One region of the Neobacillus niacini genome, then DNA from elsewhere that is predicted to be linked to it. Evidence: riboswitches for the same ligand, from Rfam matches in the RefSeq annotation. Region 1 holds a riboswitch; the other holds the start of a gene.

Region 1 (4,325 bases):
TATAATAGAATGGTAGAAAGAGGGGAAGCAAAATGAATGAAAGTACTGCCGTCGAACTTACTTTACAATCGAATGAACCAAGAAATATTTCACTGTTTGGATATGAATTGATTCGTGAATTCATACTGCCAGAAATCTTAGGTAAAGACACACCAGAAATCCTTTACTGGGCTGGAAAACGATTAGCCCGCAGTCACCCTTTAAATAGCTTTGACGAAATCATCGATTTTTTCTCAAAAGCTTCTTGGGGACAGCTCGAATTAAAAAAAGAGCGTAAAGATGAAATAGAATTTGAACTTGTCAGCCCGCTGTTCGTTTCGAGAGTCAAATCAAAAGCAGAACACTACTTCCAAATTGAAGCTGGCTTTCTCGCTCAACAAATCGAACTCCAAAAACAAGCCATCGCCGAAACCTTCGAACACCCAGTAAAAAAAGCAAACAAAGTCCTATTCACCGTCAAATGGGATCGTAAAGACACACTTTAGCATGCAGAAAAGCTTTCATCAGGACCTCCCGATGAAAGCTTTTTCTTGTTGCAGCTGGTGCTTCAGTTGGTACTTCAGTCGGTGCCTGTCACCACCCGTGGACACTGTCCACCTCAGGCGGACAGATTGGCAAAAAGTTTTCCTTGGAGTTGTCTCCAAGGAGGCTTTTTTAATCTTCTCTATTTAGTCCAAATGCTTGGTGCAGTACTTCTACGGCTTTTAGCATGTGTTTTTCTTCGACTACTGCTGAGACTTTGATTTCTGAGGTGCTGACCATTTTTATTTGAATTTGGTTCGCGGCTAGAACTTCAAACATTTTTGCTGCTACTCCAGGGTTAGAAATCATTCCTGAGCCGACGATTGATACTTTTGCCAGTTGATTTTCTGCGTCAAGCTGTTCATAGTTTAGTACATCCTTGCTATTTTCAAGGACTTTCAATGTCTCCATCAGGTCTTGGGTTTTAATAGAGAAAGCAAGATTTGCTGTTTCTGCTTCTGTTGTACTTTGAACAATAATGTCTACGTTCAAATGGTTCTCAGCCAGGGTTGTAAAAATGGTTGATAAACTTGTTAAAGAATTGGCAAGTCCTAATACACTTACCTTCGTAATTTCATCTTCAAATGCCACTCCACGGACTACAAGATTTTGTTCCATTGACGCTTCCTCCTCAATTACTGTTCCTTTTACTCTTTCCATACTTGAGCGAACCTCTAATTTGACTTGATAGTTTTTCGCAAATTCTACTGCCCTGGGATGGAGCACTCCAGCACCTAAATTGGCAAGCTCGAGCATTTCATCATAAGACACGGACTGTAATTTCCGTGCACTCTTCACATATCTAGGGTCAGTTGTGAATACACCCGTTACATCGGTATAAATATCACATTTATCAGCGTTTAGTGCAGCAGCAAGTGCCACGGCCGTCGTATCTGAACCTCCACGGCCAAGAGTAGTAATTTGACCATTTTCCGTAATCCCTTGGAAGCCTGCAACAATTACCACTTTACCGTCATCAAGCTGATTTTTTACCGCTTCTGTATTTATCGTTGTAATACGGGCATTTCCATGAACAGGCTCCGTGACAATTCCAGCCTGCCAGCCGGTAAACGAAACGGCAGGAAGATTCTGTTCATTTAGAGCCATTGACAATAAAGCGATTGTTACCTGTTCTCCCGTACTTAGGAGCATGTCCATGTCTCGTTTGTTAGGAGCCGCGGAAATTTCTTTTGCTAGATCCACCAGCTGGTCAGTTGATTTCCCCATTGCCGAAACAACCACTACAACCTGATTCCCTTGATCGGTTTCATCTTTTACTCGTTGTGCTACATTTAGGATTTTTTCTACACTTCCAACCGAAGTACCGCCAAACTTTTGTACAATTAAACCCATCTTTTCCCCTGCTTTCAGTTATAGGTTAAGAATCACTATATGTTTCCCCGCAAAAAAAATAAAAAAGCAATGAGAGGGCATCTCATTGCTTGAATACACAAAAAAATTCTGCGTCTACAATGTAAGATAGCTCTCCAAGGCATTAAACCTTGACAATCCGGCATTTATTCAATACAGGACCAGCAAAGAAAGAAATGAGACTTTCTTCACTTCGGCGACCATCCCCTTTCATGATTCATCACAGAAGCCCATCCTTCTCCGAATCATTACTATTGAAGCTCGCACCTCTACCTTCACTTCATTATTAAAAAGTGATAGTAATATAATTTTCAATCATTATAGCATAGCAAGATTTTTCTGACAATCACTATGATTGAAGTTTTTTAATTAATTCCTCTGCTACAGGAGCTGGAATTCCAATGGCTCTAAACTCGTCAAATGTAGCTTCTTTCATTTTCTTAACGGAACCAAATTCCTTTAACAGCTGCTTTTTACGTTTTTCACCAACACCTGGAATGTCGTCCAGTAGCGATTGAAACGCACTTTTTCCTCGTGTTTGACGATGAAAAGTGATCGCAAAACGGTGAACCTCATCTTGGATTCTTTGCAATAAATAAAATTCTTGGCTGTTTCTGCCGAGCGGAATAATTTCAAGTGGATTCCCATATAAAAGCTGAGAAGTTTTGTGCTTATCATCCTTGACTAGCCCAGCTAGGGGGATATCTAAACCCAGTTCGTTTTCTAAAACGTCTCTGACCGCCTCTACATGCCCTTTTCCGCCATCAATAATAATGAGGTCCGGAAGCGGAAGTCCTTCTTTCAACGCCCTAGAATATCTTCTTCTGGTTACTTCACGCATCGATTCATAATCATCAGGTCCCTTAACCGATTTAATCTTATACTTTCGGTATTCACGCTTATTCGGCTTCCCATCAATGAAGACCACCATCGCAGATACAGGATCCGTCCCTTGAATATTAGAATTGTCGAAAGACTCAATGCGATGCGGGGTATAAATACCCATAAGCTCCCCAAGGTTTTCAACAGCCTTTATCGTCCTTACCTCGTCTTTTTCGATTAGAGAGAATTTCTCATTCAATGCAATTTTCGCATTTTTAATTGCCATTTTAATAAGATCTTTTTTCTGACCGCGCTGAGGTTTTAGGACTTTAACCTGAAGAAGCTGTTCGGCAAGATTTAAATCAATTTCATCCTGAATCAAAATTTCCTTCGGTTTAATATGATTCGATTTTTCGTAAAATCGACCTAGGAAAGTAAGAATTTCTTCTTCTGGCTCATTGTAGATTGGAAACATGGAAACGTCACGTTCAATCAGTTTTCCTTGGCGTACAAAGAAAACTTGAACACACATCCACCCTTTATCGACAGCATAGCCAAACACATCGCGATCAGTAAAATCAGTCATCGTGATTTTTTGCTTTTCCATAATGGTTTCAATGTGGATAATCTTATCTCTGAATTCCTTTGCACGCTCGAAATCTAATTCTTCAGATGCACTGGTCATTTTCTCCGTTAGTTCTTTTTTTATCTCTTTAAATCCGCCATTAAGAAAACGGGTAATTTCGTCGGTCATTTGCTTGTATTGCTCTTCATGTACTTCATTTACACATGGTGCCAGGCACTGACCTAAATGGTAGTACAAACACACACGGTCTGGAAGGGTTGAGCATTTTCGCAATGGGTAGATTCGGTCTAGCAGCTTTTTCGTTTCATTCGCTGCCATGACGTTCGGATAAGGACCAAAGTACTTGCCTTTATCCTTTTTTACTTTTCTTGTAATGATGAGTTTTGGATGTCTCTCCGCTGTCAATTTAATAAACGGATAGGTTTTATCATCCTTCAGCATGACATTATATTTAGGATCGTATTTTTTGATTAGATTTAATTCGAGTAACAGTGCTTCGATATTAGATGAGGTGACGATATATTCAAAGTCCTCAATCTCATTGACGAGTCTAAATGTTTTACCATCATGTGAACCGGTAAAATAAGACCGTACACGATTTTTTAGTATTTTAGCTTTTCCTACATATATGATCGTTCCCTGACGGTCCTTCATCAAGTAGCAGCCAGGCTGATCAGGCAGCAGTGTTAATTTTTGTTTTATTATCTCATTCATACTAGCTGCTCCTCCCCGTCTTTATCTATCATAAAAATTTTAAAGCAAACTCCGCATAAAGAAAAGCCTGATTCTATTTCCAAAAATAAAAACCTTAGCCAGAGGAATCCAGCTAAGGTTATCAATTCTTAAACGTGCTTTTCTAATACACCAGCTAAAGCGTCTTTTGGCTGGAAGCCGACTACTTTGTCAACCACTTCGCCATTTTTGAAAACAAGTAATGTAGGGATACTCATAACGCCGTATTTAGCAGCAGTTTCTTGGTTATCGTCTACATCTAATTTAACGATTTTTACTTTCTCGCCCATTT
Region 2 (4,325 bases), 2.3 Mb from region 1:
TTTGCTTGATGGATATGGTGATGTTCCATTTAGACAGTCCCGTCCATCGTTTTTGATTCCCGGCTAGTCCGAAAAATGATGATAAATCCAACAACTAGTATGAGAACCGCGAGTATATTCCATACCCAATCGTAAAGTGCAATTTTGACGTTATATCGAATTTGATGAATCCTCATGATTTTATGTTGAACCGTACCATCGTATAAATTAAATCCGCCTCCGCCCAAAAGAAATCCTCCAAACCATCTCTTTGGCCACCAAGCATTTCTACGACGAAGGTCGGAAACCAGAAATAACCCTGCTACCGTTGAGAACCAGCTAAATGCATGAAAAATCCCATCTGATACCAGACCAATATCAGGGGTAGATTTATCATAGAAATGGTGCCAGTGCAGGAGCTGGTGGAACACAGCCTCATCGACAAAAGCAACAAAACCGATCCCTAGTAAACAACCCGACAATAGATTTTGTCCTAAGTAGTTCAAACGTTCATCAAGAACCTTAGACATTTAATTCTCTCCCTATACCAGTTTTTACCTCCCATTAGTTTATCCTGTCTCAATAAATTCCAAACAGTTTATGGATAAAGGCAATAGAACTGATTTTAAGGGTACAAATCTAATCAAACGTTTGATTAACAGGTAAGAAAAGTGGGAATATAATTTTTTGCCTGCGGTGGATTAACCGCAACGCTAATATACCAATGCCAATGTTTGTCACCTTTTCGCCTGCCGATGACACCACTTAAGATCATACCTAATTCCACATTAACAGTCGGCAAATCTTTTACATAATACGATTTATGCGAACCCAAATCAGTTAATACACATGTGTCTTCAATTTTGCTTGTGACCTCGAATACACCTTCCTGAGTATTTACAAAATGGGCGCCATTTAGTGTTAAGTTTTCGATGTCTTGTTCTGGATTCCAGTCAGGACTATAAGCTTTCGGAAAGTGTTTGAAAAAGAGGACATTTAATAGTTTTTCACAGGATTGTAAATGAAGAGCAGCTTCTGAAGTGGATATTTCGATTGCAGGATAATAATGAGTACCAACTCTTTTATCAAGCCATTGAACAAACTTTTTCAATTGGATTAGGAAGTTAGCTGCTTCCTTCATAGCTGGTGAGATTGATATGTTTTGGGGATAAAAGTAATAAATGAGTTTTTCCCAGAATGAGGACCCACAGAGATCCCAAGAGGAAGGACAATCATCTTCTAAACAATCGGTCATAAATTTTGATAGAACCCGGAGAAATTCGTTGCGATTTTCGTCAGAGGGTTTTTCACGTTTGTATGCAATTAAGTCCTTTCCATAGTAAAAGACAAGACCTCGATTCCTCATTCCAAATTCAGAACTTGTCGCTAAGTCCATAAATACGCTCTTTCTTTCTTGTGGAGTTGTCATAGGAATTGCCCATGCGTTTATTTCCGGCATGTTTTTGTCTCTAGAATTTTTCTTTTTACTAATTTTCATAAATCGACCTGCTTTCAGAGTTTTTTAGGGGCGTAGCAGAGAGGGTAAATCAGGGGAATTGGATGTAACTATTTGTAGTATACAATTTTATAGGGAAGAGGATTATCATGAGAATTGTAATATTTGTGAATATTTGAATATTAATTTTTTGTAAAAAAGAACCTGCCCCACGAAGGGACAGGAATGATAATCAGATTAAACCAGGGTGTTAATTGGGAGTACTTTTTGCAGTGCACTCTTTTCTTCATCATTCAAGGGAATCATGGGAAGACGGACTTCCCCAACCTGGACACCTTGCATATTTAATGCAGCTTTTACTGGTGTAGGGTTAGGTGCTGCAAATAATGCTTTCATAATTGGGAGAAGGCTGCGGTGTAAAACAGCTGCTTCTTGAACACGTCCATTTTTAAATAGTGTAACCATCTCCTGCATTTGATTGCCAATGATATGCGAAGCAACAGACACAACACCTGCGCCGCCGATGGCTAGGACTGGTATAGTTAGTCCATCATCACCACTGTACAATGTAAATGTATCCGGAGTACGGCCAATGATTTCTGCCATGGCATCTAAATCGCCGCTTGCTTCTTTTACCGCCACAATATTACTAATTTCTGAGAGGCGGACAATGGTTTCTACGGAGATGTTGACGGCACAGCGTCCAGGAATATTATAAAGCATTATCGGTAAGGAAGTAGCTTCCGCAATGGCTTTAAAATGCTGAAATAACCCTTCTTGAGATGGTTTATTGTAGTATGGAGCTACGAGCATAATTCCATCAACGCCTGCTGCTTCTGCCTGTTTCGTTAAGCTGATAGATGCTCTCGTGTTATTAGAGCCAGTTCCAGCGATGACAGGCACCCTGCCGGCTGCAACCTCGACCACGAATTTAAATAACGCTATTTTTTCCTCTGTTGTTAATGTTGGAGATTCTCCAGTGGTTCCTGCAACTACTAATCCATCCGTACCATTAGCAATTAAATAATTTACTAGTGCTCTAGCTGCGTGATAGTCAATCTCTCCATGTTGATCAAATGGCGTCACCATAGCTGTTAAAACTTGGCCAAAAATCATCAAGCTCACCCTTTACATAATTTTTAATAAAAATTAGAGGTAGATCAGGTCAATCAATAGTAAACGCAAAAAAGCAGCAACGAAGGCTCGCTACTGCAGTAGAAACATAATTTAAAACCGTTCCTTTGCGTAAGATAGCCCTCCATATAGTCACCTATATGACAGTTCTGTATTTATTCAATAGCAGAACCAGCGGCATAGACAAATGAGATTCTAACCACTTCGGCAAATTCCCCTTTCCACAATCATCCTAGGACCTCATTATCCTCCTATTGCGTACTTATGGTCTTTGCGCCTCTATCCTCACTTCAAGGTAATGAAGTAAGAAAATATTTAATTATTAATAATAATAGCAGAAAATTCTATAAAATTCAAGAGCAAAGGTGCCCTGTCACCGTAGGGACTGCGGTGACAGGCACCACTCGTGGACACTGTCCGTGTGGGGTGGACAGTAAATTCCTATGAACTGGAACTTTATCCTATCTTTTTAATGAAAACTACTTTTAGGTAGTCCGATTCTGGGTAATGTTTATTGGTTCGGAAGTCGTCAGGAAGTGAGTATTCTTCCATTATTTTATAGCGTTTTTTTGATTCCTTAAAGGCTGTATCTATGAACCCTTTAAATTTGTCCATATTAAAAGAGCTAGAATTGGTGGATGCGAGGATCGTTCCGTTATCCTCCGTTATTGAGATGGCATCCTTTAACAGGTTTTTATAATCTTTTTCTGCACTGAAAACAAACTTTTTTGATTTTGCGAAACTTGGAGGATCAAGAATAACGACATCAAACAGTAGCCCTTTTCTTACAGCATATTTGAAGTAGTTGAATACATCCTCTACAATGATATCTTGATCCTCATATGCTATTCCATTCACTTGGAATTGCTCAATTGTTTTACGTTTGCTACGATTAGCAAGGTCGACACTTGTCGTTTTTTTTGCGCCACCTAAAGCGGAAAACACTGAAAACACTCCGGTATAGGAGAATGTATTTAATACCCGTTTCCCTTGTGTATACCTATCTCGTAATGCTTTTCTAACATCCTTTTGATCTAAGAATACACCGACCATAGCACTTTCATTTAAATAAACGGCAATATTGACGCCGTTTTCCTTCACGATAACTGGGAACTCTCCTCGTTTACCTGTGACGAAGTCATCCTCTTCAATGTATTTACCACTTTCATCAAAACGCTTTTTCTGATAGATGGCTTTATACTCCACTAATTCCTTCAATGAATCTATAATAAATTCTCGAAAATGATAAATGCCTATACTGTACCAGGTAATCAAGTAATAACCATCAAAGTAATCAATCGTTAAACCACCGATTCCATCGCCTTCACCATTAAACACTCGAAATGCTGTTGTTTCAGAACTGTTGTAAAAAAATTCTCTCTGATCGAAGGCAGCCTTCAAAGTCTTTTGAAAAAAGCTATGATCAAACGTTTCACTTTCTTTAGCGCTAAGCACCCAACCGAGACCTTTATTTTGCTTACCATAATAGCCTTTAGAAATAAAGTTGTTCTTTTCATCAACAAGGTTTATGGTGCTACCTTCTTCATCTAGAACATTAGGATTCATAATGGTGTCTTTTGTGATAAGCGGGTAGCCGCTTTTATATTTATTAACGAACTTTGATTTCACCTTTAACCTTACTTCTGTTCTCATCTCTTCATCCTATCAGTTGTATTTATTATTAGTATTGTTAACAATGTTTGTAAAATCAATAACTGTCAATCAATCATAACACTGTTTACGAGTGATGCGTATT

What was found. Region 1 has a riboswitch for lysine ahead of ACN6MT_RS11835 (aspartate kinase). Riboswitches for the same ligand answer to the same signal wherever they lie in the genome.
Region 2: another riboswitch for lysine. It lies ahead of dapA (4-hydroxy-tetrahydrodipicolinate synthase); the one in region 1 lies ahead of ACN6MT_RS11835 (aspartate kinase).

What each region holds. Positions count from the first base shown of each region.
Region 1 is NZ_CP183883.1:2,462,470-2,466,794, reverse strand. Features, by position in the region: gene ACN6MT_RS11840 (YslB family protein) at 33-485, shown strand; gene ACN6MT_RS11835 (aspartate kinase) at 655-1,875, opposite strand; lysine riboswitch at 1,995-2,173, opposite strand; gene uvrC (excinuclease ABC subunit UvrC) at 2,243-4,015, opposite strand; gene trxA (thioredoxin) at 4,144-4,325, opposite strand, start outside.
Region 2 is NZ_CP183883.1:148,305-152,629, reverse strand. Features, by position in the region: gene ACN6MT_RS00780 (cytochrome c oxidase assembly protein) at 1-29, opposite strand, end outside; gene ACN6MT_RS00775 (DUF2243 domain-containing protein) at 30-509, opposite strand; gene ACN6MT_RS00770 (hypothetical protein) at 635-1,477, opposite strand; gene dapA (4-hydroxy-tetrahydrodipicolinate synthase) at 1,673-2,551, opposite strand; lysine riboswitch at 2,679-2,859, opposite strand; gene ACN6MT_RS00760 (class I SAM-dependent rRNA methyltransferase) at 3,026-4,222, opposite strand.